DNA from 2 places in the Paenibacillus sp. JCM 9796 genome. Region 1 is predicted to be linked to the other one. Evidence: riboswitches for the same ligand, from Rfam matches in the RefSeq annotation. Region 1 holds a riboswitch; the other holds the start of a gene.
What was found. A riboswitch is a leader RNA that binds a small molecule or an ion and turns the genes downstream of it on or off. The one in region 1 is predicted to bind cyclic di-GMP.
Positions count from the first base shown of each region.

Region 1 (15,511 bases):
TGAACTGCTGGAATTTCGGTGAAGTGCTCATCTTGGTATTTCATCCTGTAACAAGAGGTAATTAGACTTTCCCAAGAATCACCGTTTAAAGGTCCTTCAATAAAATTTAAGATCATTTAACTGTACCACCTAATAACTTAATAGAGATAGAACTACTTTTATCTGCTTCTTGGCGCAAAACTTTTATATCAACCATAAATGTAGCGAGTGAGCAAGCGTAACGAATTTCTGCCAATTGAAAAATAGAAAATACTTTCACAACGATTACCTCTTTATCGAAAAAAAATAATCGTTCATTTACTCGAGGTAGGGTACCAGTACTCATAATATTAATCCTCCACATAGAACTGACAATGGCTGTCGTGCCAAAATACCGCCCGTTACCAGTCATATAAAGCAAGCTCGATCCGTAAAGAATTAACTGGAGAACAGTATAAAATAATTCCGACCTGTTTTGATAAAACAAATCGTCATGCATATAATTACATATGTTCATGAAGACCCACCTTTCGCTACTCCCGAAAGTTACCTATTTGACAAAAGGGGACTTTATTCCTTCTTTTTCGCAATAAACGCGCTTTCCACAGCCAAAGTTTATTGAAGCCAACACTTGATAACCGCCCGTGAACCAATTTTGTCCAGCAAGAAGATATATGCTTTATGGGGCACGCTAACGCGAATAAGGCTCAGAACTTGAGCCTTATCTTTTCGGAGGATCAATTTGCGTTCGTAGAATGCGATCTGCCAAACAGGACTTGTTTATCCAAATCGAACAATTCCTCTTAGGGCAGATGATGTTTAATCGTTTCAGGTTATTCCGGCGTAAATCCAATATCCTGTTCTTTACCTAAGATCGCTAACATGAAAGGTCGGAACTCTACGGATAGCATTTCATTTATTATGTCTTTCTGTTCACTTGTAAAGCGGTATATGTCGGCCTGTTGCTCCGCAGTCCTGCTGGCAATCGTAATATGCAAAATGTACTCGTAGTTGGTAATCGTTTCTTCGCTGGTGCTCCCGTCTTCATGTTCTACCGTCATTGTTTCCTTATGTTCTATCGTTTCAACGTGAGTTTCTATTGGATTCATATCCCAAAAAACGGATTGGATTATACCGATTCTTGTTGCATCGAGCGTAGCCACATCCATTCCATTTTCAGCATCCATGACGGTCTTCACGGCGAAGACGGCTATAATATCCATCCAATTATCCATTCGAGTATTGTCCGCGCTGCCAGGATAATGAATTTCCACCCGGTCTACAGGGTCGGCTGATTGCTGTACTTCTTCCAGTCTGGCGGCAAATTCATCGTCCATTTGTTCAACAATTTGGGAAAGCGGCTTTACATCGGCGTCCGTATTTTCGCCGGATACAAAGATGCCAAAGGGAGAGGAAATGACTGCGGCTACCGCCATTACAATGCACAACAAGATGATAACGGAACTACTGATCCCCAAAAGCGCCGTCAATCCCTTGACGAGCAGGGCGGTTGCTTTTGCAACCATTCTAATGATCCGAAGATTAAATCTCGCGGCGGCTTGTGCCCTTTGAACAGATCGGCGGGCAGTCATCACCATTTGTACTGTCCGCCGTGCCGTTTTGAACGCATTCATTTTCCCTTCGGCTTGCGAATCCGGATGATTATTAGTCTGACCCAGTCGTTGCCCGGTTTTAATAAATAGGGGTAATACCTTGAATTTTCGTTCTTTACGTTTGATCGTTGAACCTGCTTGTTTTGATATAGCGGAGGGGATACGGGATAACGCTTGTCTGAAATGTCGTGGCTTCAATCTTTCCGGCGTTAGCGTTTTAGGGTGATTGCTTCGTACATTTGCTGAATGAGATGCCGCGGCGGTGATGATTATTTCATTTTTTACGACGGACTTTGGATGTCTAACGTCCATTCTTAGCATCTGGTCAGGAAAGCTGTTTTTTTGAGAACGATGCAAAAGCCGGGCATTGACCCGGCTTCGTACAAAGCGTTGTTTTCCCGGTAGTTGATCAGAAGGCAAAAGGTATTTTCCATCGAACGGCTCACGGGGTTGCATCCTACGGGTAAATCGCAGTGTACTCATGTTAGAAGCATCGGCATTCGGGGAAAGTCGGGAATCGTTAACGGGATTTTTTCTCGCCTTCATAACCCCGTCTGTCGTTTTCTTATACTTTTTTACGGGTAACCCACTCGATTGTGGATTAGCAGCATCTTCAACTGGAGTTGCCCTCTTTTTTTGAATCAACCGAATCAGTCTGCTGTTGGTCTTCATGCGAATGCCCATTTGAGCCATTGTTTTAATTGACGATGCGGTGCGGTGTTGCGCAAATTCAACAGGAGATGGGGAAGTCGACTCATCGTTGTCTGTATGATTCTTGACTCGGACACCCGTTTTCCTTACTCGTTCCATTAAATTTTTGAACCTATCCAGCCGTTTTATGTTTTTTACAACAACCCTCGTTTTAATTTCTTTCATCTTCTTATGCACCCCCGACAATCGGTATCTGTTCAGCGGGTTTGTTCAGATAGCCGTTTGAAAATCTTTTCCTGACTTCGGAAATATTCCGGATAACGAAGATGAATTGCCTCGAAAAAGAAAGGGGCGTAGCTGCAATCGAATAATTCGTTGGGAGTGGAGAAGCGTTCCCCACCTGGTTCGGTCCACCCGTTCCATAGATTAAAGGCGAGCCGACATATTCGAATGGAACTGCCGGTTTGCCATGGGGCCGAAAGGCCCTTGGGATTAATGCCGCCGTTAGAAAAATCAAACAAATCACGTACATGACTCCTAGTTTCCCGGGAAATGCCCAATGTGTAAAAAAGCGCACGATGATAGCCGTCGTTGCATTTCCTTTCAGCCAGCATTTGATGATAGAACCTCTCGTGTTCTTCATCCCGAAATCGAATAGGATGCATCGATACTTGCCCCTCTCACCGAGAATGATGAGCGGCTGGATGCAACCAGCCGCTGTCTGAAAAGATCCTCTATATAACATTTCATTCTGACGGGAAAACCGGACCCAATGACGAAAAATCACATGTTTTTGAGTAGACGCTCCATTATCTTTAAGCCTTGTTTAATAGATTTACGAACGGCCCGTTCATCGACATGCTCAGCTCTGGCAATAGCGACTTTGCTCATGCCTAGAAAAAAGTGTGCATAAATTCGTCTGGCCGATTTCTCCGGCAACTGGCACAACGCTTCGTAAAGCTGTTGCCGGGAGAGCTTGCGTTCATAGTACTCCTCCGGCGAAATCGAAAGAAAAAGAACGTCCTTCTCAATTCCATCGTTTCGATCCAGCGAGTAATACGCCCGGTGACGATACGTGCGCAGTTTGTATGCGCTTTCAATTAATTCAAACCGATGCAGCTCCTGAGCCACCTCGTCATCCACTTCAACCCATACATCCGTTTTCCAAAAAGGATATATGTCTTTCAAATTGATCTTTTTCATACTCGTCCCTCCGTTTTGGTTTGTTTGATCAATCAAAACAGAGGGGGGAGAGCGACAGCCGACGCTTCCTGACAAGCGGGAAGGACAACAAAAAAGACCTTGCCGCAGAGCGTGCCAACGCTTGATTGCGACCAGGTCTGATCGTAAGACTTGATAAACTTGATTCCACGCATGCCGATGAATCATTCGCCGCTTGTTATTATGTGTCGTCGGGATACATCAACATCAACTCCCTTTCTCACCTGGCAACACCGTGCGAGAAATTGTGCGGGCCTTTGATGGTTGGCGTTGCCCTATGTTTAGTTCAACTCCTTTACATTCGGAATATAGTCGACGACTGCTGTATCAGTAACAAAATAAAAAAAGCGCCGTATTTCTTCCCACTGGGATAGCAGGGAAAGAAACGGCGCTTGATGAAAGGGACAACCAGTCTTCATGATGCTTGTGGTTGCACAACCTGTCCACACTAACATCATAACACGGATCATGTGCATAACGCGTGCAGACTTTGTGCAAAAAGAGAGCAAATCCAGTGCTGCGTTCGGTGCATGTTCGATGCAGTTCCGGCGCTTCCTTTCGAGCAGTTACTTACTTTTGTCTCCACTTCAACAAATGCTCGATGTGTTGAATCAGAAAATCTAAATCTTCTTCGGAACAATGCTGTAGCATTTGGCCAATCTGGGACAACGGCTCTGGAAGTTCGCGATTCTCAAAAACAAATAACTGAGACAAATCCATGCGCAAACCAACAGCCAGTTTATAAATATTATCCAATGAAACGTTCTTTAGCCCGCGTTCAATTTGTCCGATATAATTAGGATGGAGGTCTGCCCGCTCTGCAAGCTGCTCTTGCGTCCATCCGTATTGTTCCCGCAATGTGCGAATGCGCTGACCTAACGAATCCCGAATTGAGTTCACATTTCCACCACCTTATTCTTTCAGCTTATAAGGCAGAGTAAGTCAAATGAACATTCGATAGATTCGCTATTCTCAGTATCCAATGTATGTGTTATAATCTCCTCAATACTCATTGAATCAATTGGCGAGACATTAATCGTATTTACTGGGATTGGACGTAACGAATAAAAACGTATTAAAATGAAAAATGGACGCAAAAAAAGAAGATGCGCATATGCATCTTCTGAAACCGGTCAATCATTTTGGGACGAATCCAAATCCAACAAAACCGCCCGATCTTTGATTTTCATATAGATTTTGTGCAATGTTCGCTTTCGAAGGTAGAAGTACGCGCGGCGGGAAAGTGCTAGGCGGCTCATGGCGTCTGAAAGCGCCAGTTGATCCATATATCGTAACCGAATGAACAAGCTTTCTTCCGGGGTGAGAGCCGAGAAAGCATAGTCGATCAAACCGATTCTGGATAGCAGCAACGGGATTTCATGTTCGGTGATTTCGATACGTCGTATAACCGTCCGTAAAACCGTTTCCTGTTTTCTGCCGCTGCTGTGAGCCGCAACCATTTGTAGCGTACGCGTTAATTCAGGGATGTAGGACAGTTCTGACTGCATGTACTTCAGTCTCGCCTTCCAGTCCTTGTAAGACTTCAGCCATAATTCTACTTTCTCATAGGGGACGGGGTGCTGGGTCAGCGTCATCACAATTCCCTCCTTGCTGTGCATGCTGCCTGAAATTGTTCCGCCAGCCTGCCTGTTAATCGTCATGATTATAGGTTGTTCACGCTCCGTTTTCATTATCATCGTCCCTTCTCTAGTAAAGTGGAGGAAGCAGTAAGGATGCCATTTTTCGCAACTTAAGTCAATTTTTGATTCTCACCTCCTACAAACTTGGTAATAAAATTCCTCTGTAGATACCTGCATTTGTCCACATTTTACCAATAATACATTCGAAAGAGGAGGGTGATTTTTCCCTCATACCAACAGATCATTGGTTGTCAAACCATCGCGAAACGGCTCGAATCGGAAACGAATCGCTAACAGGTGATGCGATCTAGTTGATCGTACAAGCGCCTACGTTTCGCTTTTTCCGCTGCTTCGCGAATGGAAGATACGTCGAATTTGCGAATGATATTGCGAACATGCGTCTTCATTGTGTTAGACGTGATTCCGAGCAATTCTCTAACTACCGGTTGTGTATAGCCCCAACCGATCAACTGCAAGATTTCTTTTTCAGTAGGAGTCAGCATTCGATGCAATTCCCTTCGCTTAACAAGTCCAATTTCATTACGGATGATGGATGCAACATCGGCGTGAAGGGAGGATTGCCCTTGATACGCTTCCCTGACGGCACTTGCGACATCCACATAATTGATCTTGGTAATATAATTGATCGCTCCGGCCAGCATTGCATCCACAATGATCTCGGGCTGGTAGAGTGAAGTCAAGATAATGATTGGCAGTGATTTGATCTTCAACACTTCGGCAATTGTATCCAATCCATCCTGTTGCGACGAATGTAACACCGGGTCATGAATCATTACGTCTAAATCCAATTGCATACTGGCTCGAATAGCCGATTCTTTGTTTGTTGCAATATGAGATATACTCATATCCGGCTCAGCATCGATCAACGCCGTCAACCGTTGTTGCCATACGGGGTCGCTGTCCACCAGCAATACTTGTATCCTGCTTTCTTGCCAGCGCATGACTTCTTCAACTTTTGCAGCATAGCGTACACGCTCCTCCATATATCATCACCTCGTATTCATTCTAGAATCACGACAAAAAGACACGTACCCTCAAACGGCCGTGTCTAGTTTTTCGTAGATGTGAGATTTGTGAGGGTAACCCGGCGATCATTGCAATAGTGCAGAAGACCCGTGGCTTTGCGTCCCAGCCTTTCGATCTGGTTTGCCATTTTTCCTATTATTTCTTCCAAATCATAGCCTTATAATACCATAATTTTTATTTTTCTGGCACCGCCCTAAGTCCCACGTGTTTAAATGTGTTGATATTTGTCGATTCTATATCATTTCATATCGAATGATACAGGATAAACTATAGAAGCGTCACAAATTGTAAGTTCGCGAAAAATTTCTTGATCACACAATAGGTCTAATCAACTACTCGTGGCTCTCACTCTGCATTATTTTTCCGTTGGCACCTCCCATGATTTACATTAGAGTCCAATATGTCAAGGTATCGCTTATGCCCAGCACTATAAATAACACACCCGCAAGTTTTTGTATCCACAACCCCCACCTTTTGGCACGCTTAACAATGACTCGATCTAACCCGAAACCTACAGCAAACCCGGCAATTAGTAAAAACGGCATTGCGGTACCGATTGCAAAAACAGATGGCAACACTACGCCATATGTTGATTGCAATGCCAAAGGCATAAGCGAACCGAAGAACAAAACAAACATTGTTGGACAAAATCCTAGCGAAAATGCAATCCCCATTAGAAAGGCTCCGCTCCTTCCTCCGGTTCGATCGGCCAATTTTTCAAAAAATCCTGCCACTCGAGCCCCAAGTTGAAAAGGAAGCCGAATCCAGCCAAGCAAAAACAATCCGATTAAAATCAATAACGGCCCAAGCAGCTTTCTTGCAAAAGAATATAAAGGGATCATGTCAGTGGATATCTTTTGACCGAAAAACCAAAACAAAGCACCGAAAATACTGAATACAATCATCTTCCCTAATAAATACATGAACGTTTCGGGCCACGACAACCTTGCTTGCGCTTGACGCTGCCCAAAGTAAGTAATAGCCGCAACGTTCGCTGACATTTGACAAGGAGCAACCGAACCAACAAAACCGAGAAACAGCGCCGCAAGAAAGGCGATATCAGTGTTCGCCGCGTTAACGAATGGTTCGCTAAGGAAGGCGCTAATTTTACTAAAAAAGGAGTACATTAACTATTCACCCCCCAAAATCCGTTAAATAGATTTGGCAGTTATGCTTTCATCACACATCGAACCTTGACAAGCATCTATTATAAACTACATAACGTAGTGTTTCGCGGATACATAAAAGCAGTCTATTTTATTTCCAGAATAACTGCCGCTTTATCGTTCACCGCAGTCTCACATTTCCAATTTATTTTATTCTTGCTTCAATTACTAGGAACAGTTCCCTACACATCGACGTCGTTTGCACCACTCTGAAACCTGCTTGTTCAACGGTTTCAAGTGTATTGCGGTTTAAATGACAACCAACACATAATCGTTTCCAAACGGGCGTTAACCAGTCTTGTATTTTACCAAGGACCAGATGATTTAACCTTACGTGTTCAAAAATTAAAATCGTTCCTTCAGGCTTGCATACTCTATGGATTTCGGCCAGAGCTTTCGCCGGGTCAGGTATCGTACATAATACTAGTGTTCCAACGATTGAATCGAACGAATTGGTTGGATACGGTAGTTTTTGGGCATCTCCCGGTACCACTTCGATCGGAACTGTAGCTTCACGTGCTTTAATTAGGGATTGCTCCAACATCATTGGATCTGGCTCTATTGCAATGACTTGATCTGCAAACTCATAGTACAAAAAGTTAATACCCGTACCTGAGCCAATTTCCAGCACTTTTCCTTTCGCCTTAGAAAGAAGCTGTTTTCTTATCCGGCCGAATATTTTTGTTTCTAGCGGCTGCATCAACCGATCATAATATTTGTTGAATAATTTATCCATTGCAGCCTCCTGATCATAAACTGCTCACGAAGCAATTATTGTAATAATCGATTTATCCGGATGAGGATATCTTGTTCTTTCATCTCACCAATAAATTTATCTTTGATCACGCCAGATGAATCTACGAAAAACGTCGTGGGATAAGACATAACATTATATTTGTTTCGGATTTCGTTGTCGTTGTCGATAATGATCGGAAACGTAATCGCGTATCGATCAATAAAACTTTGTACTGTAACCCGGCTTTCACTTAAGTTAATGCCAAGCACTACCACATTGTCGTCTTTCCATTGATCATATTGTTTTTGCAGAGCCGGCATCTCGTTCACACATGGCGGACAAAACGTACCCCAAAAATTGATTACCAGTGCTTTCCCTTCATAGTCTGCTAATTGATGAACCTGTTGATCCAAACCAAAAAGCTTAAACTCGGGGGCTTTTGAGCCAATTTTTACGGAAGAATCTGATCTAAATAACGCTGATCCAATTGTATAAGCTCCAATTACCAATACGACCGACAATACAACAATTTGAATCCATCTTCGATTACGTTTCACTGTTATTCTTAAACCCCTTTTCCTTTATCCGCAATTTTCCTCCAGTTCATCCCTTCATCCAAGGATATATATACATCCAGATTAAAAGTGGCGAAAACAAGTTCTTTGGTATTCGTTGGGTTCTGTGCAATATACGATGCTGCATCTTCAACAAGATCTGGAATATTCACCTCAACCAACTGTTTCTGTTGCAGATCCATTTGATAAATAACCCCTTTTTGTTTGTAGCTGCCAACGATTATATTTCCTTCCATACCAAAGGTAAGAGAAGTTACCTGTAGATCGGCTATTTTTTCGAATTGGTTGCCTGAATCTTTGGATACATACAACGCTTTTGTCGTTCCAACTGCAACGATTGAATCATCGGACGGGTGAACAGCTAAAGATGTCAGTTCGGACAGTTCAACATCTATTCCAGTCATTTCGCTTTTGTTCCATGTCTTTGCATCGTCTTTGGAATAATATAATCCCGTTGTTGTTAACCTAGAGTTCGGCTCCGGGTTAACTGCGTAAATGGTGTGCGTCTTGTAACTTGCACTCATTAAATGAAAATCAATTTCCCCATACAAATCCAGGATTTCAAAGCTTTTACCTTCATCTGAACTTTTTACAATTCCAAAAGGATTCCTTTTATTCGAACCCTGTGCCGGATGCCCGCTGCTATAAAAACCGTTGTCCACAGTGGTAAATCCCATATAATCGTGTTTTTCTCCTTGACCGTCTGACCATTTCCCTTGTGAGTAAACTTTCAAACCGAGGTGAGAAGGGATTAAAATTCGCTGTCCGTCCCCTGAATAACCGAGACCATGGACATGCGTCAACGTAATCGTTTTTGAAGCCGTTCCCTGCAAAGACAACACGCCGCTAATGATGACCGCGATTAGAGATGCGACCCATGCCCACCTGAATCCGGTTGCTATTTTGGTCCACTTCTGTCGCTGATATCGGTCTTCCTGCCTCTTCACATCTTTGAGCTGCTTTACTTTGTGGGATGCGTTCCAATGTAATGCAAAGAATAGAACAAATAATGCACCTGTTCCAATTAATAATGTGTTCATAATGAAATTCCCTTCTTCTGTAATGATGTAGTCAAATCTAATGCAACTGAACATTGTCTCATATTCGTTTCTTTCTATATAACAAATAAATTAATAATAAACAAAAAAGCGAAATTAATAGTCTGGGATAATATTCGCCGATGCGAATCAAATCATGTCCCACCATTGTCTCCAACGCAATGGAAGGGGCTTTGCCCAGCGAAGTAATAAGAAAAAAATCGGTAAAAGGCATTCGCGAGATCGCTGCGGCAAAAGTTATGACGCCGGAAGGAATCAGTGGAGTCAACCGAGCTATAAACAGAATCATTGCCCGACGACTGCGGCCCGCCTCGTTAAATCGTTGTAACCATTTCCAATTCTCTTTTTTTACTTTCTTTTGCTTACCGAACCCCCATCGATACAACCAGAATGAAACTGCTGCCCCAAGTGCTTCCCCTGCCAAGGAAAGAAAAAATCCAGGGATAAATCCGAATACAACAGCGTTAGCTCCTGATAAAAACAGGGTGGGAACGAGTCCTAATATACTGATCAGAATGTTGATCAGTAAACTAATCAGGATGGCCCATACCCCATAACTTCTTAGCCATTCTGCAATAACATCGACATTAAATAAAGGGGCCATCCGGTTTATTAGCCTTTCTGTAAGAAATCGGGTTTACCGCCAATCGTTTGTTCAAACTTCAAAGTGAAATTTCTATCGCAACCTATTACCAAGTCTCATTGTAGTATTTTAACCCGTTTTTATACTACTCATTGTAGTGTAATGTCGAGTTAGTGTCAATTTGCGCAGCCATGCTTACCTGTCTTATCGTTTAATTTATCTTGTAAATTTGAATGATTTATGAACACGGCAACTCTATTAACTATTAATCTCTCAATTCGTTTTCCCTATCTCTTTTTGTATATTGGAAAACATTCCATCCAACCCCCTCCTATCGCACATGTTACCATGGGTGAACAAGCAAGTTATATATCTTTAATTTTTGGAGGGATTCTATGAAAAAGATCGCAGCAATAGGGTTGATAACCAGCACTCTAGTTGTAAGTCCTCTCTTCTACCAAGGACAAGCTTATGCCGCTTCGCAAAATCAACAGGATATTAAGCTAACAAACATTTCTTCGGTCAGGCATAGTGTGATCAGTAGCGGGAAGAAATATTTAGGAACTCCTTATGAATTTGGGTCGAGCCGTTCTAACACCAGGACATTTGATTGTTCCGATTTTGTCAGACAAGCCTACCTGGAGGGAGCCAAAATTAAGCTTCCGGCTGATTCGAGAAAGCAAGGGGATTATGTAAAGAAGAATGGAACAGTCACAACAGATTGGCGAAAACTAAAACCAGGGGATATTATGTTTTTTATGTCCTATAAAGGCAGCAAAGATTCGAATTATCGCGGGATCGATAAAAGTAAGGAACGTATTACACATAACGGTATTTATCTAGGGAATGGAAAAATCCTTCACACTTATTCCAAAAAGTCGGGTGGAGTCAGAATCGATACGATTGAAGGTAAACAGTGGGAAAAGCGCTTCTTGTTCGGAGGAAGTATTTTAAAGTAACAAATAAAAATGACAATGTTATCTCAGTGATAATATTGTCATTTTTTGTTGCCCCTTCTCTTTAGACATATTCGCTTACAACTGGTCCGATACCGCTATTCTAGCGTCACCGTTTCATTCCGTGTTTTCGCGTCACGCGCATGAACACATGTTTGTTTCGAACAAAATTGTTTAATTCCGTCCCAATATCCCCAGATACAATTCTTACATTTCTTTGGTTGCTTTGGTTTTTGTCCAGCAAACAAACCTAATCCCCCTTCAAGTTTGGTTCATCAGTTAAATGTATCCATATTTGGTTTGTATTATTCAAAAAATACTTTTACAAAACTTGTTTTAGGATAGATGATCTCATAAGCCATTTGCATAAAGTGTGTCGTGCTAAATCCGAGTAGTTAGTAGAAATATAGTGTTTCAATATTTAGTGATATTATGATGCAAGTCGCACATACTCACACGTATCAATGCAATGGACAACGGAATGGATTACTGGAACAACATGATGAGAATTTTTTTAATAGTTCAGTTGTGATGCTTGAAGTGGCCAACGTCTATATAAATACTCCCATCGCCGAAAATCCCATACTTCGTTGACCGTGGCGGGTGTATTGTCGAAGAAAGTCGCATTAATTGAACTAAACATCCACAAACAACATGCAGATCGAGAAATGAAGCGTAGACGAAGCGAACGCCGAAGCCGATAGTTATTGCCGCCCGACCTTCGCTATTCGAAGCGAACCCCCCGCTTAGCTGACCTTTAAATGTAACGGAAAGTGGCGGGGCTTCTTCAATTACTTACTATTTCTGATCTTCAACAATCTAAGGCTATTTAGCGTAACGATCAACGTCGCGCCCATATCGGCGAAAACCGCCATCCACAACGTAAGCCATCCGGGAACAATAAACGCCAATGCAAGAAGTTTTATACCGAGCGAAAACGTAATGTTTTGTTTAATTATCGTTAGGGTTTTACGGCTTAATCGAATTGTATATGGTAATTTACTTAAATCATCCGCCATAAGCGCAATATCTGCCGTTTCAAGTGCCGTATCTGTACCGGCGCCACCCATTGCGATACCAACCGTTGAAGCCGCAAGCGCTGGCGCGTCGTTTACGCCGTCGCCGATCATTGCGACATTGCCGTAATCTTTGCGAAGTTGCTTGATATAGTCTAATTTATCTTGTGGCATTAGATCGGCTTTAACGTCCGTAACATTCAGTCGTTGCCCGATAGCTTCGGCGGTTGCTTGATTGTCGCCCGTAAGCATAATCGTCTTCTTGATGCCAATTTCGTGCAGTTGTTTGATAACGTCTTCACTGGAATCGCGTACTTCGTCAGCAACGGCGATTAAGGCAAGAACTTGTTGTTCAGTACCCAATACCATAACTGTTTTCCCCTGCTTTTGAAGAACTTCGATACGCTGATTCGTTTCAACATTCATATTGGAATGAAGTTCTGTGAAAAGTTTCGGACTTCCGATGTAATACAATTCCCCGTTTACCTTCGCTTTTACACCTTTGCCCGTAATGGACTGAAAGTCTTCAACGGTAAGTGATAAATCGGCGCAGATGCTTTCAGCTTTTCGAACAATCGCGGAAGCAAGCGGGTGTTGCGACCCTTTTTCGATAACTGCCGCGATAGCAAGCAATCCCTTTTCGTCTATCGTTCCGAAAGTTTCAACGTTAGTTACTTCCGGGAAGCCTTTTGTCAAAGTACCTGTTTTATCAAAAGCGATTGCTGAAAGGCGTCCAGCTTCTTCAAGGTGAATACCGCCTTTGATAAGAACGCCATTCTTTGCCGCGTTACCAATAGCCGTAACAATCGAAATAGGTGTTGAAATAACTAACGCACAAGGACAACCGACGACGAGTAGCGCCAATCCCCTATAAACCCATTCGCCCCAATCGCCACCAAGGATAAGCGGAGGAACAACGGCAATACCTAACGCCAAAATCATAATCGCGGGCGTATAGTATTTCGCGAACCGATCAACGAACGCTTGCGAAGGTGCGCGTTCCGCCTGTGCTTCTTCGACAAGGTTGATAATTTTTGAAATCGTCGTATCCTCGACTAATTTTGTAACTTTAACTTCAAGCAAACCTTCTTCGTTTAAGGTTCCCGCAAATACTTCATCGTCAATTGTTTTAGATACGGGAACGGATTCGCCTGTTATCGCGGCTTGGTTAATCGTTGATGTCCCTTTAATAACAACGCCGTCCATCGCAAGTTTTTGTCCCGGTTTCACGATCATAATATCGCCTACTTGAATATCGTCAACGTTAACCATTAGTTCAGCGGAACCGCGACGTATTAGCGCTTCTTTCGGTGCAATGTCCATAAGGGAACGAATGGATTGACGGGCTTTTTCCATCGAGTAGCGTTCCAGAACTTCACTGATAGCGAATAGAATGACGACCGTTGCGCCTTCGCCCCATTCGCCGATAGCCGCGGCGCCGATAATTGCTACGGTCATAAGCGTGTTCATATCAAAATTAAGACGGAAAAGATTCTTTATACCTTTAATGAATAATGCGTACCCGCCAATTATGATCGATGCGCCGTATGTTATTGAAGATAGAATGCTTTCTTCCCCGTATTGTTCACCAAGTAAATAACCCGCAACCAGTAGAACGACCGAAAGTAATACATTCCAGTTTGCTAACCAAAATGGTTTTTTCTTCTCGACTACACGTTCTTTTTCTGGCGTAACTTTTAAGTTCTCGAAAGCGCCAGCTTTTTCAAGTTCTTGAACGCTTGTCTTGCCGTAAACAGTTATTTTTGAAGCACCGAAGTTAACTTGTGCGTCCTTTACACCGGGTAAGTCCTTGACGTTCTTTTCAAATTTCCCCGCGCAATTGGTACATGTAAAGCCTTGCACGCGGAAAACATTTTTATTTTCTTCACTTATAGCGTTATTTTCTACATTACTTGCCATTAGTAATCAAATCCCCCGAATGTGTGGATGCTAACTGTACCAATTGACGAACATGATCGTCTTCTAACGAGTAGAACACTAATTTGCCTTCCTTACGGTTTTTCGCTAATCCAAGTTGATTTAACGTCCGTAAGTGGTGCGAAGCCGTCGCCATTGTTGAACCGATAATATTCGCGACGTCGCAAACGCAAAGTTCATCTTCTTCACAAAGGGCGAAGGCGATCTTCATACGTGTTTCGTCGGCTAATACCTTAAACATTTTGACCATGCCGTGAATATTTTGCCCTTCAAGCGATTTTTGTACCCTTTGAACCTTGGGTTCGTCATAACAGTAAATATCACAAGTGTCTTTTTCCTTTTTGCTCATTCCGTCACCCCTTCAATCAAACCTTTATTTGATTATTATCATAGCACGATCTTTTTATACATTCAAATGAAAATTTGACTGTGTTTAAAAAAGGCTTCAACCATATTTGAGTATAATTCCACGACATGGAAAAAGCGCTACAAACCAGGGAGTTTTTTTGTCCCTTGTTATAGCGCTTAGAATCGATGTAAAAATACAAAGAAGAGGCATATGCCCCTTCCGTATTTTAAACATGCTGTTTTTGTTGCAAATTTTCAACCTGTCGATGTAGTTCGTTATTCCGTTCCTTTAATTCGTTCAACTCGTTAGTCACTTGTTCAAGAGAATGACTGTTATTTGAGTTTCCGGCTTTATGATCGCCATGCATTCCTTTCATCATCCATATCATCATTATTGGACAAACAAGCATTAACAACCAGTACCAATTCATCTTACCTTCACTTCCTTTCTTGGTTATCTTATATGAGTTTTTATAACTCAATTGTAATTCCTAATTATGAGATCCCTGTGTAGAAGTTGTTGAAATCAAGTTTTTTCCACATTAATATTTAGGACATTCCATACATATTTTTAATATACAAGCTATCATTTACTGGAGGGCAAAAAATGACGAACACTTTCTTTTTCCTGGGTATTTATTCCGTTTTAACCATATGGATTCTTCGATTCATTATCGTTTTCCGCCATCGTTTATCCTGTATGGCCGGTATGATGGCTGCAATGGTGCAGGGAATGACAATCGGTTTAGGCGTAGGGACGCTGCTCGTTATATGGCTCCCGGGTGAAATCTTTCATGCAACAATAATTAGTATGTTAATCGGGGGAATCATCGGGACAGTTTCTGGAATCCCTATTAGTATTATGGCCATATTGGACGGACTTTTATCGGGTATCATGGGCGGCATGATGGGCACAATGTTTATGGTCATGATCCCTACATCATATACAATTGCAGCCATAAAAATCATGTCAGTTCTTTGTAC
Region 1 is NZ_AP043723.1:1,998,832-2,014,342, forward strand. Features, by position in the region: gene ACZ439_RS09515 (hypothetical protein) at 1-116, opposite strand, end outside; gene ACZ439_RS09520 (hypothetical protein) at 113-325, opposite strand; gene ACZ439_RS09525 (hypothetical protein) at 813-2,468, opposite strand; gene ACZ439_RS09530 (DUF6075 family protein) at 2,501-2,908, opposite strand; gene ACZ439_RS09535 (RNA polymerase sigma factor) at 3,027-3,446, opposite strand; gene ACZ439_RS09540 (helix-turn-helix domain-containing protein) at 4,035-4,364, opposite strand; gene ACZ439_RS09545 (hypothetical protein) at 4,598-5,155, opposite strand; gene ACZ439_RS09550 (response regulator) at 5,395-6,108, opposite strand; cyclic di-GMP riboswitch class I at 6,201-6,286, opposite strand; gene ACZ439_RS09555 (urease accessory protein UreH domain-containing protein) at 6,535-7,278, opposite strand; gene ACZ439_RS09560 (class I SAM-dependent methyltransferase) at 7,463-8,053, opposite strand; gene resA (thiol-disulfide oxidoreductase ResA) at 8,089-8,610, opposite strand; gene ACZ439_RS09570 (F510_1955 family glycosylhydrolase) at 8,619-9,668, opposite strand; gene ACZ439_RS09575 (TVP38/TMEM64 family protein) at 9,727-10,290, opposite strand; gene ACZ439_RS09580 (C40 family peptidase) at 10,665-11,228, shown strand; gene ACZ439_RS09585 (heavy metal translocating P-type ATPase) at 12,017-14,161, opposite strand; gene ACZ439_RS09590 (ArsR/SmtB family transcription factor) at 14,151-14,528, opposite strand; gene ACZ439_RS09595 (DUF2933 domain-containing protein) at 14,755-14,958, opposite strand; gene ACZ439_RS09600 (cupredoxin domain-containing protein) at 15,135-15,511, shown strand, end outside.

Region 2 (15,511 bases), 850 kb from region 1:
GTCGAGTCGGCGCCCACCTCTTTCGCGATCGGGCAAAAAGAATTGAACCGGCTTGAAGGCACTTGGCGGGACGCCGAGGACGGACAGCTCGGGCGTAATCCGATCGCGCAGGGCTCGGTGGACGGAACGATCGAGCTGGAGCTGAACGTTCCGGCCAACTCGAAGAAGGAGGCTTGGTTCTGGGTTTGCTTCGCCCGCGATATGAAGGAGATTCAAAAGCTGGAGCGATCGGTTCGCGCTTCCTCTCCGCATCTGCTGCTGCAGCGGACCTACAATTACTGGCACCAGTGGCTGGAGCAGGACCGCCATGAGCTTTCGATTCTTGATGAGGAGCTTGCATCCTTTTATAGAAGAAGCTTGTTGATCATACGCACGAATACCGATAACCGCGGCGCGATTATGGCGGCCAACGATTCGGATATTATGAAATTTGCGCGGGATACGTATTCTTACATGTGGCCGCGGGACGGCGCATTGATCTCGCACGCGTTGGACCGATCGGGGTACTATGCGTTGACGCGCAAGTTTTTCAACTTTTGCAAACGCGGGTTAGCGGCGGAAGGGTATTTGCTGCATAAATACAATCCGGACGGCTCGGTCGGCTCAAGCTGGCATCCTTGGATCAACGCGCGCGGCGAAAAGCAGCTTCCCATTCAGGAAGACGAAACGGCTCTGGTGCTATATGCCCTTTGGCACCATCACCGGCTGGCGGGCACTTTGAAGGAAGCTCAAGACGATTACGAGAAGTTTGTCATCCCGGCCGCGGATTTCATGACTCGCTATACGGATGCGTCGGGACTGCCGCTGCCCTCCCACGATTTGTGGGAAGAGCGTTACGGGGTGCATTTGTTTACGGTGGCGAGCGTGTACGGGGGATTGTTGGCAGCCGCGGCATTTGCGGAGTATTTCCAAGACAAGCTGCGCGGCATGCATTACCGGGATAAGGCGGAGCGGATGAAGGCGGCGGTGGAAGGGCAGATGACCGCCGAAGGCCGTTTTGTCCGATCATTATATTGGAATGAAGAGAAGCGAATATACGAGCAGGATTTGACGCTGGATGCCAGCATGTACGCGGTGTTCGACTTCGGCTTGTTCCCTGTGGACGACCCTCGCGTAGAAGCGACGATGAAGGCCATTCGCGAGCGCTTGTGGGTGAAGACGGAGGTCGGCGGCATTTCGCGGTATACGAACGACTACTACCATCAGATGACGAAGGACATCGAGAAGGTGCCGGGCAATCCGTGGTTTATTTGCACCTTGTGGTACGCGGAATATGTGATCGCCGTTGCCAAAAGCGAGCAGGACCTCGAAGAGGCCGAAGGATTGCTGCGCTGGACGGTTGAACATGCGCTTCCGTCCGGCGTGCTGGCGGAGCAGGTGCATCCGTTCACCGGCGATCCCTTGTCGGTGTCGCCCTTGACCTGGTCCCACGCTTCATTCGTCAAAGTCGTTCAGGAGTATGTGTCCAAGCTTAAATGGTTCCGGCACCAACAACGCGACCGCGAGGACGAGAGCGATGCGAAGCTTCTGAAGCAGGGGAGCGTGAAGCGATGAAAGCCGTAAGGTTGTCCGGCTTGTCCGCCGCGGCTGGTGCGCAGACGGAAACGCCGAAGCTGGAGTTGTGCGAGGTGGAGCGGCCGTCCCGGAAGACGGCTGCCGACGTGCTCGTGCGGGTGCTGTGCGTAGGGCTTGACGGTACGGACCGGGAATTGGTGAGCGAGAAGTACGGCGTGCCTCCGGAAGGGGAGCATTCGCTGATCATCGGGCACGAGTCGCTCGGCGTTGTCGAGGAAGCGGGCGAGGACTCCGGATTTACGGCCGGAGAGCTCGTGTGTGCATTGGTGCGGCGCCCGTGCACGGATCCCGGGTGCGTGAACTGCCGCAACGGCAAGCAGGATTTCTGCGAGACGGGCGAGTACGTGGAGCGCGGCATTAAAGGCGCGCACGGGTACTTGTCCGAATATTATGTGGAGGACGCCCGGTACTTGGTTCGCGTGCCGGCAGGGCTGCTGCGGTACGGGATGCTGACGGAGCCGCAGAGCATCGTCGAGAAGGTGTGGGATGAAGTGCAGCGCATCCAGCAGCGTCTCGTATGGCAGCCGACAACGGCCGTGGTGCTTGGCTCGGGACCGCTGGGTCTGCTGGCCGCGCTGACGTGCCGCTGCCTCGGCTTGGACACGCTCGTCTGGTCCAAGTCGGCTCCGGACACGCCGGGAGCGGATATCGTGCGTGCGTGCGGGGCCGAGTTCCAGCAGGCCGTCGAACGGCGTGCGGAAGCGGCCGGAGCCGGGGCGGCTGCAGGGACGGCGAGAAGCACGGACGCAGCGGCAGCAACGGGAACAGTGGCGGGCGCCGGAGAAGGTACGGGCGCAGGAGATGGAGCGCGAGCAGCGTCGTCGCCGTTAAGCGAGCTGCTGCAAGCGAAGGGGAAACGCGCCGATTTGATTGTCGAATGCACGGGCTTTAGCCCGCTCGCTTTCGACGCGATGACCGCTCTCGGCCCGAACGGCGTATTGGCGCTGCTCGGCGTTACCCCCGGCAGCCGCCATATCCGGGTCGCTTCGGATGCCATTAATCAAGAGCTGGTGCTTGAGAACAAATGCGTGTTCGGGTCGGTTAACGCATCCCGTCAAGACTTCGAGACCGGATTGTACCGGCTTCAGCAAATCGAAGAACGGTTCCCGGGCGTGCTGGATCGGCTTATGACCGACCGGTTGACGCTTGAATGCGTGCCGGAGCTCGATTTCGGCAAGATTGCGATCAAAGCGGTCGTCGATGTGATCCCGCGGGAGCAGTGGAGCGGACTCGTGCAGGAGCAGGGTGCCGGGATCGCGAACAGTTTTTCGGTATAAGGGGAAGCGGGCGGTTCGTCGCGGACGAACCGCCCGCTCTATGTTCGCCGTGGGCGGTAGTGATGAAAAGGAGAGAAGCTTAATGGTATAATGATGAAACGAGATTCGAAATCAAAGGGAGAGACGTATGAACTGGAAATCATTTATCCGCGAGAACGGCTTGCACTTGTCATGGGTAGTGGCGTTAACGGCCACGTTGGGCAGTCTTTATTTCTCGGAGGTGCTGCATTATGCGCCCTGCAAGCTGTGCTGGTATCAGCGGATCTTGATGTATCCGCTCGTTATTATGCTCGGCATCGCAGCGGTTCGCAAAGAGAAGAAATTTTACCTGTATGCGCTGCCAATGTCCGTGTGGGGAGCGGGAATCTCGTTATATCACTACTTGATGCAGAAGACGGATTGGTTCAAGAGTGGCGCGGCCGCTTGCGGTCCGGTGCCGTGTGACGTCGATTATATCGACTGGTTTCATTTCGTAACGATTCCGTTCTTAGCGCTCACAGCCTTCGTGCTTATTACGATCCTGCAACTGCTGATGTGGGCTGCCGAGCGTAAATAGAACGGCTGGCTGCGGATGGATGCGGATAAACGCCGGCTTAGGGATAAGCCTATTAGCACTCGCCGGTTCGCATCGAAGTTGAGTATAATGAAGCAAGCAGGTTTTTCCTGTACTTCTGGAGCGTAAGGAGAGCGGTGCTGTTGGCGCGTATGAAAGCTTGGATAGGTTTAGCCGCTTTGGCCTGTGTTCTAACGGCGTGCAGCGGAGGCGCCGCCGCGGATCCGCCGGAACGGGAATCGGCACCGGCTGCGCCCCCGGCCCCAGAGGCGAACGTCGTTCCGGCTCCGCCGGTGAACGAGGTGACGTCCGGGCCGCCGAAGGAGAAGGAGCCGGGGCCTCCGGCCGAACACGCATCCACCGGGCCTTCCACGGCCTCCGGCGCGGACGCAACGGCAACGGGTTCGGTTTATAACGGGCCGCGCAATCCCGCAAGCGCCGTCGTGGGGTCATCCGCCAAGCCGCCGAAAGAAGCGGGAACCGGAGACCGTAAGGCACTGTCGTGGTATTACATGAAGAAGCCGAAAGGACAAGTGCCCGGCTTCCCGGGCGATACGAAAGCCTATACGGATTCTATGAAGGCGTTATGGGTCGGCACGGGCAAGAAGGTGTACTTGACGATCGATACCGGCGGTAATTTGGGCGATATCGAGACGTTGATCAAGTCGTTGAAGGACAACGACGCGAAAGCGAATTTTTTCATAGCCGGTTACAATGTGAGGAAAAATCCCGATTACGTTCGGCGGCTGGTCAAGGACGGCCATTTGGTGGCCAATCATACGATGACGCATACCGATATGAACGTGCAGACAGACGAGCAGGTACGGAAAGAAATCGAGGATTACGAGAAGTTATATCAGGAAGTGACCGGCGAAGAGATTCAGCCGTTTTTCCGCTTCCCCTACGGCCGATATAACATGCACTTATTAAAGCTTGTATCCGATATGGGCTATACCTCCGTCTTCTGGTCGACGGCGATGCGCGACTGGGAGCCGCGGAAGAACGGGGCGGAAGATCCGTATAACGACATCATGAACAACCTTCATGACGGCAATATCATTCTTATGCACCAAGGCTCGCCGGAGAATATCGAAGCGCTCGACCGAATTGTCAAGGATATCAAGAAAGCCGGCTACACCTTTGCGCTTCTGAACGACATCGAGCCGCCAAAGTGAAGGTTGATCGCGGAGCGGTTTAATTTTCCGCCATCGTTTGTTAAGATAGAATGACCTTGCGGACACCGGATGTCCGGGGTACATTTCCAACGGAGCTCACATATGTTGTAGGAGCACATTCGTTTTGCCACTTCATGAAAAAGGAAGCGAACACACGTGCAGCAAGCGATTGCCATACTGGATTCAGGTGTCGGCGGATTGACGGTAGCGAAAGAAATTATGCGCCAACTTCCGCAAGAAAAAATCATTTACTTCGGCGACACGGCACGTACGCCGTACGGTCCCAGACCGGCCGAGGAAGTTATACATTTTACTCATCAGATCGTCGATTATTTGCTCCAATACCATCCGAAAATGATCGTGATCGCTTGCAACACGGCAACCGCCGTCGCCATGGAAGAAATTCGCGCCCGCGTGCCGATCCCGGTTGTCGGTGTCATTCACCCGGGCGCGCGCGCCGCGATCAAGACCACCAGAAAGCAAATCGTCGGCGTCATCGGTACCGAAGGCACGATCAAAAGCCGCGCATACGAGTTCGCGCTGCGCCAAATCTCGCCAACGATCCAAGTGGTGACCAAAGCTTGTCCGCTGTTCGTGCCGCTGGTCGAACGGGGCATGTTCCGTGCCGATCAGACGAGCCAAGTCGTCGCGGATTCGCTTGCCGATCTGCAAGGAGCGCCGATGGATTGCTTGATTCTGGGCTGCACGCATTATCCGTTCTTGTCCGATGTGATCGGCAGCGTGATGGGGCCTCAAGTGTCGCTGATCAGCTCGGCGGATGAAACCGCGCGGGAGGTCAGCACGATTTTATATCATAAAGGAATGCTGGCTACGAGTCCGGTGATGCCGGTTCATCAGTTTTTTTGCAGCGGGGATCCGCTCATGTTCAAGAAGATCGCTCAAAGCTGGTTAAACGAGCAAATCCGCGTGACGCCGGTCGTCTGGCAAGTATCGCATATTATTTAGTCCTCACGCATATTTTTAGATACCCCGGCCTCCGACCGGAAGAACGGGGAGGATGCGTGAAGGAGGACGGAACGTATGACATTTCCTTATGTCGTCAGGCGGGGAGACACGTGGGAGAGGATCGCACAGCGGCATGGGCTTCAGGTTCAAGCCTTGATAAGGGCCAATACGGAGCTGCAGAAGGGCGGCGGATTGCAGCCGGGATGCAGCGTTCGGATTCCGAACGCTCCGGATTGCCGTTATATCGTCCAAGCCGGGGATACGTTAGCTGAATTAGCGGGGCGCTTTCAGATCGGGCTGAGCGATCTCATGGAAGCGAATCCGGACGTCAACCCCCGGTATTTGCGGATCGGACAGACCGTTCGCTTGCCCGTGTGCAAGGCCGGTCCTATCGTCGATACGACGGTTCCATTCGGTTATCAGGAGATGATGCGGAGCCTCGAGCTTCTCGGGTATCGCTACCCGTTCCTGGAAATAGGCTCGATCGGTCAAAGCGTCATGGGCAAGGACATTCCTTACGTCCGCATCGGATGCGGGATGCGGCACCTTCATTATAACGGTTCGTTTCATGCGAATGAGTGGGTGACCAGCCTGCTGCTGATGAAATTTACGGAGGATTACGCGAACGCCTGCGTGCAGGCACAGTCCTTCTGCGGCTCTGATGCGGGCAGGCTGCTCGAAGAGACTTCTCTCTGGATCGTGCCGATGGTCAATCCCGATGGCGTTGAGCTGGTGCTGCACGGAGCGGACCCGGATCATCCGCATGCCGGGCAGCTGCTCGAATGGAACGGCGGCTCGGACGACTTCTCGGGATGGAAAGCGAACGTTCGCGGCGTCGACCTGAACGATCAATTTCCCGCTTATTGGGAGACGGAACGCGACCGCCGCGACGTACCGGGACCCGGACCGAGAGATTATACAGGGCCGAGCCCCTTGTCAGAGCCGGAAGCTTCGGCGATGGAACGATTTACGCGGGAGCGCGATTTCCGGCTGGTGATGGCGTTTCATACCCAGGGCCGGGAAATTTATTGGAATTACCGCGATTACGAACCGGCGGAGTCGGAACGTATCGCACAGCGTTTCCAGCAAATTAGCGGATATGCAGCCGTGAAGTTAACCGGCAGCGATGCCGGATATAAGGATTGGTTTATTCAAACCTACGGGCGCCCGGGATTTACGATTGAAGCCGGTTATGGAGTGAATCCGCTCCCGTTGTCGCAATTCCCGATTATTTATGATGAGCTGCTTCCGCTATTGACGGAAGGGCTGATGGTTTAGCATTTCGAAGCCGCCGAGTCCGTCCGTCTCGGCGGCTTCTTTGTGCGGGGAGCGGAGTTTGGGCAAACGGGTTGCCATGAGGTATAATCGGGGTAAGACGACTTGGACAGGAAGGGAGACCCGAGGCGATGTGGAAGCGATTGTTGTCACTCCGGCATTGGGGTCATGTATTTCGGCGCATTTGGCCGCTGCTGCGTTCCCCGCGGGTTCCGCTCGGAGAGAAGCTGTTGTTCGTGGTGCCTGCGCTTATTTATTGGATCATGCCGGATCTGCTGAATTTCATCCCGATTGACGATGTAACCGTTACGCTGCTCTTGATGAACTGGTTTACCGATAGAGCCGAACGGAAATACGGCGCTTAAGGCTGCGTCCTCGGAAGGTCAAACCACAAGAAGCGGCCATCCGCTCAACAACTGAATAGGTTTAAAGGGAACCTCGAGGTATCGGGGTTCTTTTTTTGTTCTTTGTAAGAAACGCTATGCGGGCTGCGACATATCGTTTCACCGCTTTCCATGGACTTCAGATGCCATCAACCGGCTTGTGAGCGTCCGAATCCGGTTGAGATGTGCTGCATTATTTGATAGACGACGGATCGGGCTCGTACTCTTCGGCCGGCATCCGGATCCATCGTTTTAAATACCCTTGCTCGTACAGCGCTTTAACCAGGATGATCAGCACGGGCGATAAGATCAAGCCGGCCACGCCGAAGAGCGACAGCGAGACGATCATGAACGAAAGCATCGTGAAGGCAGACACGCCGAGGGAATCGCCCGTAATTTTCGGTTCCAGAATTTGTCTCGTTCCAATCACAACGACGAGCAGCACAGCCAGCCAAATCGCGAGCGTCGTTTGTCCGACGACCAGCAAGTAGATGATCCATGGAATGAACAGCGTCGAAACGCCGAGCAGCGGGAGCACGTCGAAGATGGCCGCCAAGAGCGCGATCGAGAAGGCGTTGTTGACGTTCAATATAAGCAGCGCGATGAAGATGACGATAAAGGTCAGGCTGATCAGCTTCGCCTGCGCTTTAAGGTAGGTGACGATGCCCAGCAGCACGTTCTCGCGGAGGAAGTGGAACGCTTTTTTAAACGTTTTCGGCGTTTTGTCCGAAGCGATCCGCTTCCAGGATTCGATCTCGATGCTCAGGAAATAGGCCAAAATAATACCGATCACGAAGTTCACGACGAACGTGGAGAACGAGGTCAGCATGGCGAACAAGCTCGTTAAGAACGTACGGGCGATTTCGGTCGTCTTCTGAATGATCTCCGCGGAGTACTCCTTGGCCTTCTCCACTAAATTCAAATCGACCGGAAGCGTCCCGATCAGTGACTGTACCTGGTCGGAGCGGTTGATGAGCTCTTGCTCCAGAACGACGGCGTAATCGGGCAGCTTGTCGGCGAGATTGATGATCTGGGTCGTGAAGATCGCGCCGAGTCCGGTCATGGCACCTAGAATGACCATCACGAAGACGAGGGTGGAGATGGCGGAAGCGATCGATTTCTTCAACCCGCGCCGGTTCAGGAACTTGGCGAACGGCTCGATGATCAAGTAAATGACGAACGCGAGGAAAATCGGGGTCGCGATCCGATACAGATGGCTGAAGGCGAACATGAACAAATATACGGTAAGCACGAGCAGCGCAATATCGATAATCGTTTTGTAATATTTGCGATAAAAGGGAATCATTCGTTAACCTCCATTCATTATCTTCCATATTAAAAGACACCGACTTGATTCGCAAGTGAGGCCGGCTTGTACATACATACGGAAACAGCGAAGAACGGTTGCTTTCGGCGGCCCGATTCTATACAATAAGAAAAAACGCACAGTAGGAGAAGTGACTGGACATGAAATGCAAGATTTCGCGCAATGCGGCCAAAGTGTTGTTGGCCGAGATGGAGCAAGAAGAGAATAAAGAATTAAAGCTTCGCGTGTATGTGACTCATGCGCATGGCGACCATGCCCACTACGGACTCAGCATGGATACGCCGACCGAGAACGATGTCGTCGTTTCGACAGATAAAGGAATCGACGTTATTCTGCAAAAGGACGAGCCGCTGCTCGACGGCGTTCGGATCGATTATTTCTATGTGCCGGAAGAAGGATTCGCGGTAACGAATCCAAGCAAGGGCAATAACGGGGACCACTAGCACATCGTTCACAGGGAGTTCCCCGGTGTCAGCCGCTTGAAGAAAGGAATTACCGCATGGTCAACGATATTCGCGTTTGCGACAAATGCAAACATATGAGAATGAAAACCGCCGTTCCGAAGCTGCAGAAGCTTGTGCCCGACGCCGAGATCAAAGTCGGCTGCAAGTCTTATTGCGGCCCGTGCTCGCGGTTTGCCTTCATCTTCATTAACGGCCGGTATGTAACCGGCAAGACGGAAGACGAAGCGATCGAGAAGGCGAGCAAATACGTGAAATAAATCATGCAAGAAGATCAGATCCTCGGGCCTCAGGGCACCGGGGATTTTTGATTTGACGCCGGAAGGGATGCGCGGCACGAATTTCGGCGTCCAGACATGATCCGGGGGCGGCCAATTTCCGGGACCGGTAATCGGGGCTATGTGCTCGGTCAATGGGGCGGAGGCCCGCTTTTTGTAACGGTTGCCATGATCGCGTTGACGGGTATCATTTTTTACTGGAAAGGGTACCGGTTATTCAAAATCATACAAAATTCCCAATTTTTTTTATGAAAATGGGATGAAAGAACTATGTATTCGTGACCTTCTATCTTATATTCTTAATAAAGAACATCTCCATGAACAGACACAATTCGAGCGCACTCGATAAGGGCAACCCGGACGAAAGTCTGCGGACGCAAAGCTATAGGGGCTTAGGCGCAGGAGAGCAGCGCTATGCCAGCCAGTTGTCGAAGGCACGGAGTGATCGCGATCCTTTCAACAGCGGCTCCCGACCAGGGGAGCTTTTTTTGGTGTGAATAGATGAAGGAGGAGAACCCGGCGATGGACCAGGAACGCAGCATCTTAAATAAGAAGGGGTTTTACACGAAAATCGGCGATGATTTCATCGGAGTCTTCCTATCTGCTGAAGGACCGAAATTGTTCATAAATCGTGACGTGTACGAGCTGACGTCCCCGCATTGGGATGTCGAGATGATTCGCGGGCGCAGCCGGCAAATCATCACGTTTTACTGGATGGGCGAAGTGAAGCTCTCGATCTGCTGCGAATCGAACCACGACGTATTTCTACCGTTGTTCGATTACTTGATGTGCCGTCCTCAGCTGAAGCACGCTTAGTATAGCTTAGGCAGCGAACGACTGCGGCTTTCTTTGAACCCGATTGGGCCTCTGAGCATACGATGTGGGGTGGCCGGATCATTCCCATCCGGCACGGAACAATCGGATCATTGGAGGCATGTTTGTGAAAAACTCGGAGGTTATCGAGTCGGCGTTATTTGAACATCGGTTTTGGCTTCAGGTGCTCGGTGATCATGCCAGGTTCATCCGGGTAAGCTTGCCGGTCGATGAACGGGAAGAGGCGCAGCGGGCGCTCGGCTTCGTTCAAGCATTCGACGACTTGCTGAAGAAGGCGCGTTCGGATAAGTTCCCGGCAGAGGCGGGAGCTTTGACGCAGGACGCGTACGGGCTGACACAAGACCTTCGCGCGTTCAAGCTGCGCTTGCTGGAGCGGCATTTGATCGGCAAGATCGCAATCCAGCTGCCGCCCGCGTTCTTGAGCCATATGGTGAACGAAGCAGAGGAGTATTTACGCGTACTGGGGTACTTGTTATCCGGGCGCCCGGCGCCGGTATTCGATGCGGTGCACCACCACATCGTATGGCTCCAGGACGCCTACGGCCATGCGGGCTCCATTGCAGCCGGCTTGGATATGACGGAATCCCGTTTGGTGGAACTGGCCAGATCGTTCGACCGGCAATTCCGCGAGTATTACCTGAAAGCGGTGGAACTGGCGGGCTTTCTGCGCACGAACATCAAGAAATTCCCGGCTTTAGCCCGGTTTAATAAAGAGGTTGAGCTTGAAATGACGCTGTTCAAGCAGTTTCTGAGCGAGCTGGAAGAGCTCCGTTTAAGCGGGCAGGCGCTCGGTGTGCTTTCGCCCTTGATGGCGGATCACATGGCTCGGGAGGAGTGTTATTACTTGCTTAAGCTGTCTCAGGTGTCGGAAATCAAAGCGATGAGCTGCGATCCGACGAAGCCGAGGACGGAAGTGTAACGAAACCCTATCGGCCGACGCCGGCAGCGCATCCGTTTACCGGGGAACGTACCCCGAAGACGGATGCGTTTTTTTGCATGGTTTACGCGCTGGAAGGGCGCATGCCAAAAAAAGCTTAGGAGCGTCTGCCCTAAGCTTTTTTTGGCTGCTCCTCACAGCGTATAGGCGCAATCTGCATTAATTCCCGCTCGTACTCGAATCCTTCCGCCAGCCGAACAAGCCGCCCGGGGCGAAAAATTGGTATAACGCGCATTCGATGCGTCCGTTAAACAGCTTGCGCTTCTTATCGGCTTTTCGCCCGAGATAATGCTCCATTTGCTTGCTCGGGCTGAGGATGAAGGCCGACCAGTTCGGCAGCTGCTTATGCATCTGCCCGAATTGGCGCAGCGCGCGTTCGACTTCTTCGCGGTCGCCGAGCCTTTCGCCGTATGGCGGGTTCGTGATCAGGCAGCCGTAATCGCCGGCCGGCAGCGCTTTGCTGACCGGAAGCGTATGGAAGCGAAGCTCCTTGGCGAGGCCTGCGGATTTGGCTGCAGCTAACGCCACTTCGATGGCGGCGGGGTCGATGTCCGAGCCGCCGATTTGCAGCGGGATATCGTCCTTGACCAGATCAAAGGCTTCCTCCCGTGCTTCGCTCCATAACGCTTCCGAAATCACAGGCCAGCTCTCCGCGTTGAAGCTGCGCCGCAGGCCGGGGGCTATATTCCAGCCGATCATCGCCGCTTCGATCGGGATCGTGCCGGAGCCGCAGAACGGGTCGTAGAGCGGCCGTTCAGGCTGCCAACGGCTGAGCAGCACCATGGCGGCCGCCATCGTTTCCTTCAGCGGCGCTTCCGTCACCAATTTGCGGTAGCCTCTCTTATGCAGTCCGGGACCGGTCGTATCCAGCGTGATCGTGGCGATGTCATTGAGCAGCGACACCTCAATCACGTAACGGCCTTCGGTTTCGCGGAACCATTCCGTGCCGTACCGCTGCTTCATGCTTTCCACGACCGCTTTCTTCACGATGCCTTGGCAAGCGGGGACGCTGGACAATTGCGATTTGTGCGAACGTCCTTCGACGGGGAACTCTCCGTCTTCCGGAATCCAGTCCGGCCAAGGCAGCGCTTTGACGCCTTCAAACAAGTCGTCGAACGTGCGTGCTTCGAATTGCGCCATCTTGATCAAGACGCGATCCGCCGTGCGCAGCCATAAGTTTGCGCGGCAAACAGCGAGCAGGTCGCCTGTAAAAGTAACGCGGCCGTTCTCCACGGTGACTTGCTCGTAACCCAAATCGCGAACCTCGCGGGCCACGACGGCTTCAAGCCCCATGGGAGCAGTGGCGATCAATTCAATGGAACTAAAGGATGGGAAAGACATAGGTGAGTTTCACTCCGAATCAAACAAGTTGAACTGCGTTGGCAAAAGCCATACAATTACCTAGTATAGGCGATTCGCAATCATTATACAACGCGGATCGCGATGAGAACGAGGGGAGGCCGGCAAGGATGGAATCGAATTGGACGCAGGAATCGTACGCGGATTCGTTATTTGACAAAGACGAAACGTTGGAGCGGGTATTGGAATCGATTCGTAAGCAAGGGATGCCCGAAATTTCCGTTGCTCCGGGTTACGGAAGACTGCTGACGCTGCTGGTGCGCATGAACCGTGCCGAGCAGGTGCTTGAAATCGGGGCACTCGGGGGGTACAGCGGCATTTGTTTGGCACGGGGGCTGACGGAGCGAGGGAAGCTGACGTCCCTGGAGCTGAAGCAGCCGTACGCCGATCTGGCTTACGAGAACCTGAAGCTCGCCGGCTTCGGCGAACAAGTCGAGTATTATGTAGGGGAGGCGCTCGACAGCTTGCAGCGGCTTGCCGAGGAGGGGCGCCGGTTCGATTTCTTTTTCATCGATGCGGACAAAGGCAACTATTTGAATTATTTGGAATGGGCGATCAAGCTGGCGCGTCCGGGGGCGCTCATCGTCGGCGACAATACGTTCATGCGCGGCAAGACGATCAATCCGAATGAGAAAGGAAACGCAGTGACGCGCATGCGAGAGTTCAACCAGCGGATTGCACGGGATCCCCGTCTGGATGGCGTCATGCTGCCGGCCTATGACGGCCTTGCCATCGCACGGGTTAAGGGATAGGCGAAGCTTTCCCCGGAACAGTGTCTCTCCGGGATGCCCGGTCCATTCAGGCAAGCCAGCCGCCTGTGGGCATGAAAGCGAACCTCCCCTATTCGGAGCTGCCCGAACGGGGGAGGTTTGGTGTGCTTATCAATGACTTGTGCGCCCAGAAGGCGTTGACGAGCAGCAGCGCGCCGGAGATGAGAAAGATTTGCTGGATCGTGATCAACCCGGAGACGGCGCCTCCAACGACCGGACCGAGCATGTTGCCCAGGCTTAGCGCACTGGAGTTAAAGCTGTAGGAGCGGCTTTCCATACCGGTGGGCGTATGCTTACGGATCAAGGCGTTCACCGTAGGCAGCAGTCCGCCGAGGAAGATGCCGAGGAAGAACCTTGAAGCGAACAACTGCCAGACGTTGTGCACCATCGCTTGCGGCACGGAGGCGATCGCGGAGCCGACCAGGCACACGATGAGAATACGTTCAGGCCCGATCCGGTCAGAAAGGCGACCGAGCAGGGGAGACGCAATCATGTTGGAAAATCCGGTGATGGAGCCGACGAGTCCCGCATAAAAGGCAACCATCGCGTCCTGTCCGTGCAGCTTTTGCACGAATAACGGCAGGAGCGGCTGTACGCTGAGCAGCGAGAATTGAATCAGGAAGGTGACCGCGTAAATCGATGGCAGCTGCGGGCTTTTGCGCAGCTCGGCGAAGGCCGCCATCATCGACTGCTTCGGTTTCTGGGACGCTCGCTTGGCATCGAACGTTTCCTTCACGAGGAAAGTCGCAAGCAGGGAAGCGGCGAACAGCAGCGCGCCCGTCACGAAGAAGATGGGCCGAAATCCGATCCACTCGGCCATCAGACCGCCAAAGAACGGGCCCAGAATAGAGCCGGCGACAGCGCCGGATTGAAGCGTGCCCATGGCGAAGCCCATTCTCTCACGCGGCGTATTCGCCGACATGAGCGCAACGGCGGCCGGCATGAAGCCGGCTATGGTGCCGTTCAGCATCCGCAGGAGCAGCAAGTGCCAGGCCGTGCCTGCGAAGCCCATCAAAGCCATGACGACGGCCATGCCGAACCCGGACCGCAGCAGCATCACTTTGCGTCCGTATCGGTCGGCCAATCCGCCCCATAAGGGCTGAAACAGGAACGAAGTGACAAAGTTGCCGGCGAAGATGAGACCGGCCCAAGTCGCCACCTCATGCTCCTCATGCAGGCCCAGCTCTTGCAAATATAAAGGTAAGAATGGAACAATCATCGTCATGCCCGCCATGACCAAAAATTGTCCCACCCAAAGAACGATTAAATTTACTTTCCAATTCGTCAAGTTGCTCGCCTACTTTCGTCCTCGGATCCTGTGACCCGGACAACTTCTGCTTATCTTACCATAATAATACGACACTTACACAACCTCTTACTGCTCGCGTCCGCTTCGCTGCTCGTAACGGAAACGCTCAAGCTGCGGCAGCGCAACCTCTTCGGCAATCGCAATCGCCCGCTCGACATCGTAAGGAACGCGAACCCACTGGATGCCAAAAGGCGCTTCCCGATCGCCGCCGAATACGCCTTCCAGAATCGTATAGCTGGCCAGCGGCAAGCCGTCATAGGGAGCCCCTACGCTGCCGGTGTTGAACAACAGCAGCCCTTGCTTCGCTCCAGACAATAAGGTGTGCATAAAGGGAAGGTGAAGGTCTCCGTACCCCAGCACGTCAGGCGTCTCATCGGTGCCGGCGAACCCGCCCGTCGCTTCGGTGTTCTCGAACATGCGCAGCTTCTCCCGTTTGCTCGCTTTGCGGTAGACGCGATGATAGACGCTGCTCGCGGATGCATGGACCAAGCGAACCCTGCGCCCGCTTATTCGCAGGTCGCAGGCGAAGGGGAGCTTGCTCAAGTAGCGCAGCTGCTCGGCAGAAAGCCGGCTTTGCTGCCAGCGTCCGGCTTCTTTGTCCTGGGGGCCGCCAATGCCGTGGTCCCAATTGCCTTGCACCGTCGTTTCGCATACTTCGCGTATGCGGTCTACCGATTCCGCCGGCTGCGGGCCTTTGCCCACCAAGTCGCCGAGGCATACGATTCGTTCGATCCCGCGTCCGCGAATATCGGCGAGGACGGTATCCAATGCGGTTAGATTGCTATGAATATCGGAAATGATAGCGATTTTGTCCATCTTGTGTCCTTTCCATCGTCAGCACATAAATTCGAACTTCATTATAGCAAAATATTGGGACAATTGCCCATGACCGTGAGAGGGAGTTTTGGTATAATAGGGTGCACGAGAACGTATGGGCTTATTTGGCAGCCAGTTCGTTTTAAAGGGGTAGGTTATCATTCAATCGCGGACGCAGAAGCATAAGAGGGAGAAAGAGAAGAAAGTATGGAAGTC
Region 2 is NZ_AP043723.1:1,146,476-1,161,986, reverse strand. Features, by position in the region: gene ACZ439_RS05695 (glycoside hydrolase family 15 protein) at 1-1,554, shown strand, start outside; gene ACZ439_RS05690 (glucose 1-dehydrogenase) at 1,551-2,852, shown strand; gene ACZ439_RS05685 (disulfide oxidoreductase) at 2,980-3,408, shown strand; gene ACZ439_RS05680 (delta-lactam-biosynthetic de-N-acetylase) at 3,558-4,580, shown strand; gene racE (glutamate racemase) at 4,737-5,546, shown strand; gene ACZ439_RS05670 (M14 family metallopeptidase) at 5,622-6,824, shown strand; gene ACZ439_RS05665 (hypothetical protein) at 6,953-7,186, shown strand; gene ytvI (sporulation integral membrane protein YtvI) at 7,398-8,510, opposite strand; gene ACZ439_RS05655 (iron-sulfur cluster assembly accessory protein) at 8,672-8,974, shown strand; gene ACZ439_RS05650 (YuzB family protein) at 9,031-9,252, shown strand; cyclic di-GMP riboswitch class I at 9,611-9,703, shown strand; gene ACZ439_RS05645 (hypothetical protein) at 9,793-10,086, shown strand; gene ACZ439_RS05640 (DUF2935 domain-containing protein) at 10,211-11,023, shown strand; gene ACZ439_RS05635 (THUMP domain-containing class I SAM-dependent RNA methyltransferase) at 11,201-12,382, opposite strand; gene ACZ439_RS05630 (O-methyltransferase) at 12,511-13,152, shown strand; gene ACZ439_RS05625 (MFS transporter) at 13,241-14,458, opposite strand; gene ACZ439_RS05620 (metallophosphoesterase family protein) at 14,546-15,295, opposite strand.
Region 2: another riboswitch for cyclic di-GMP. It lies ahead of ACZ439_RS05645 (hypothetical protein); the one in region 1 lies ahead of ACZ439_RS09550 (response regulator).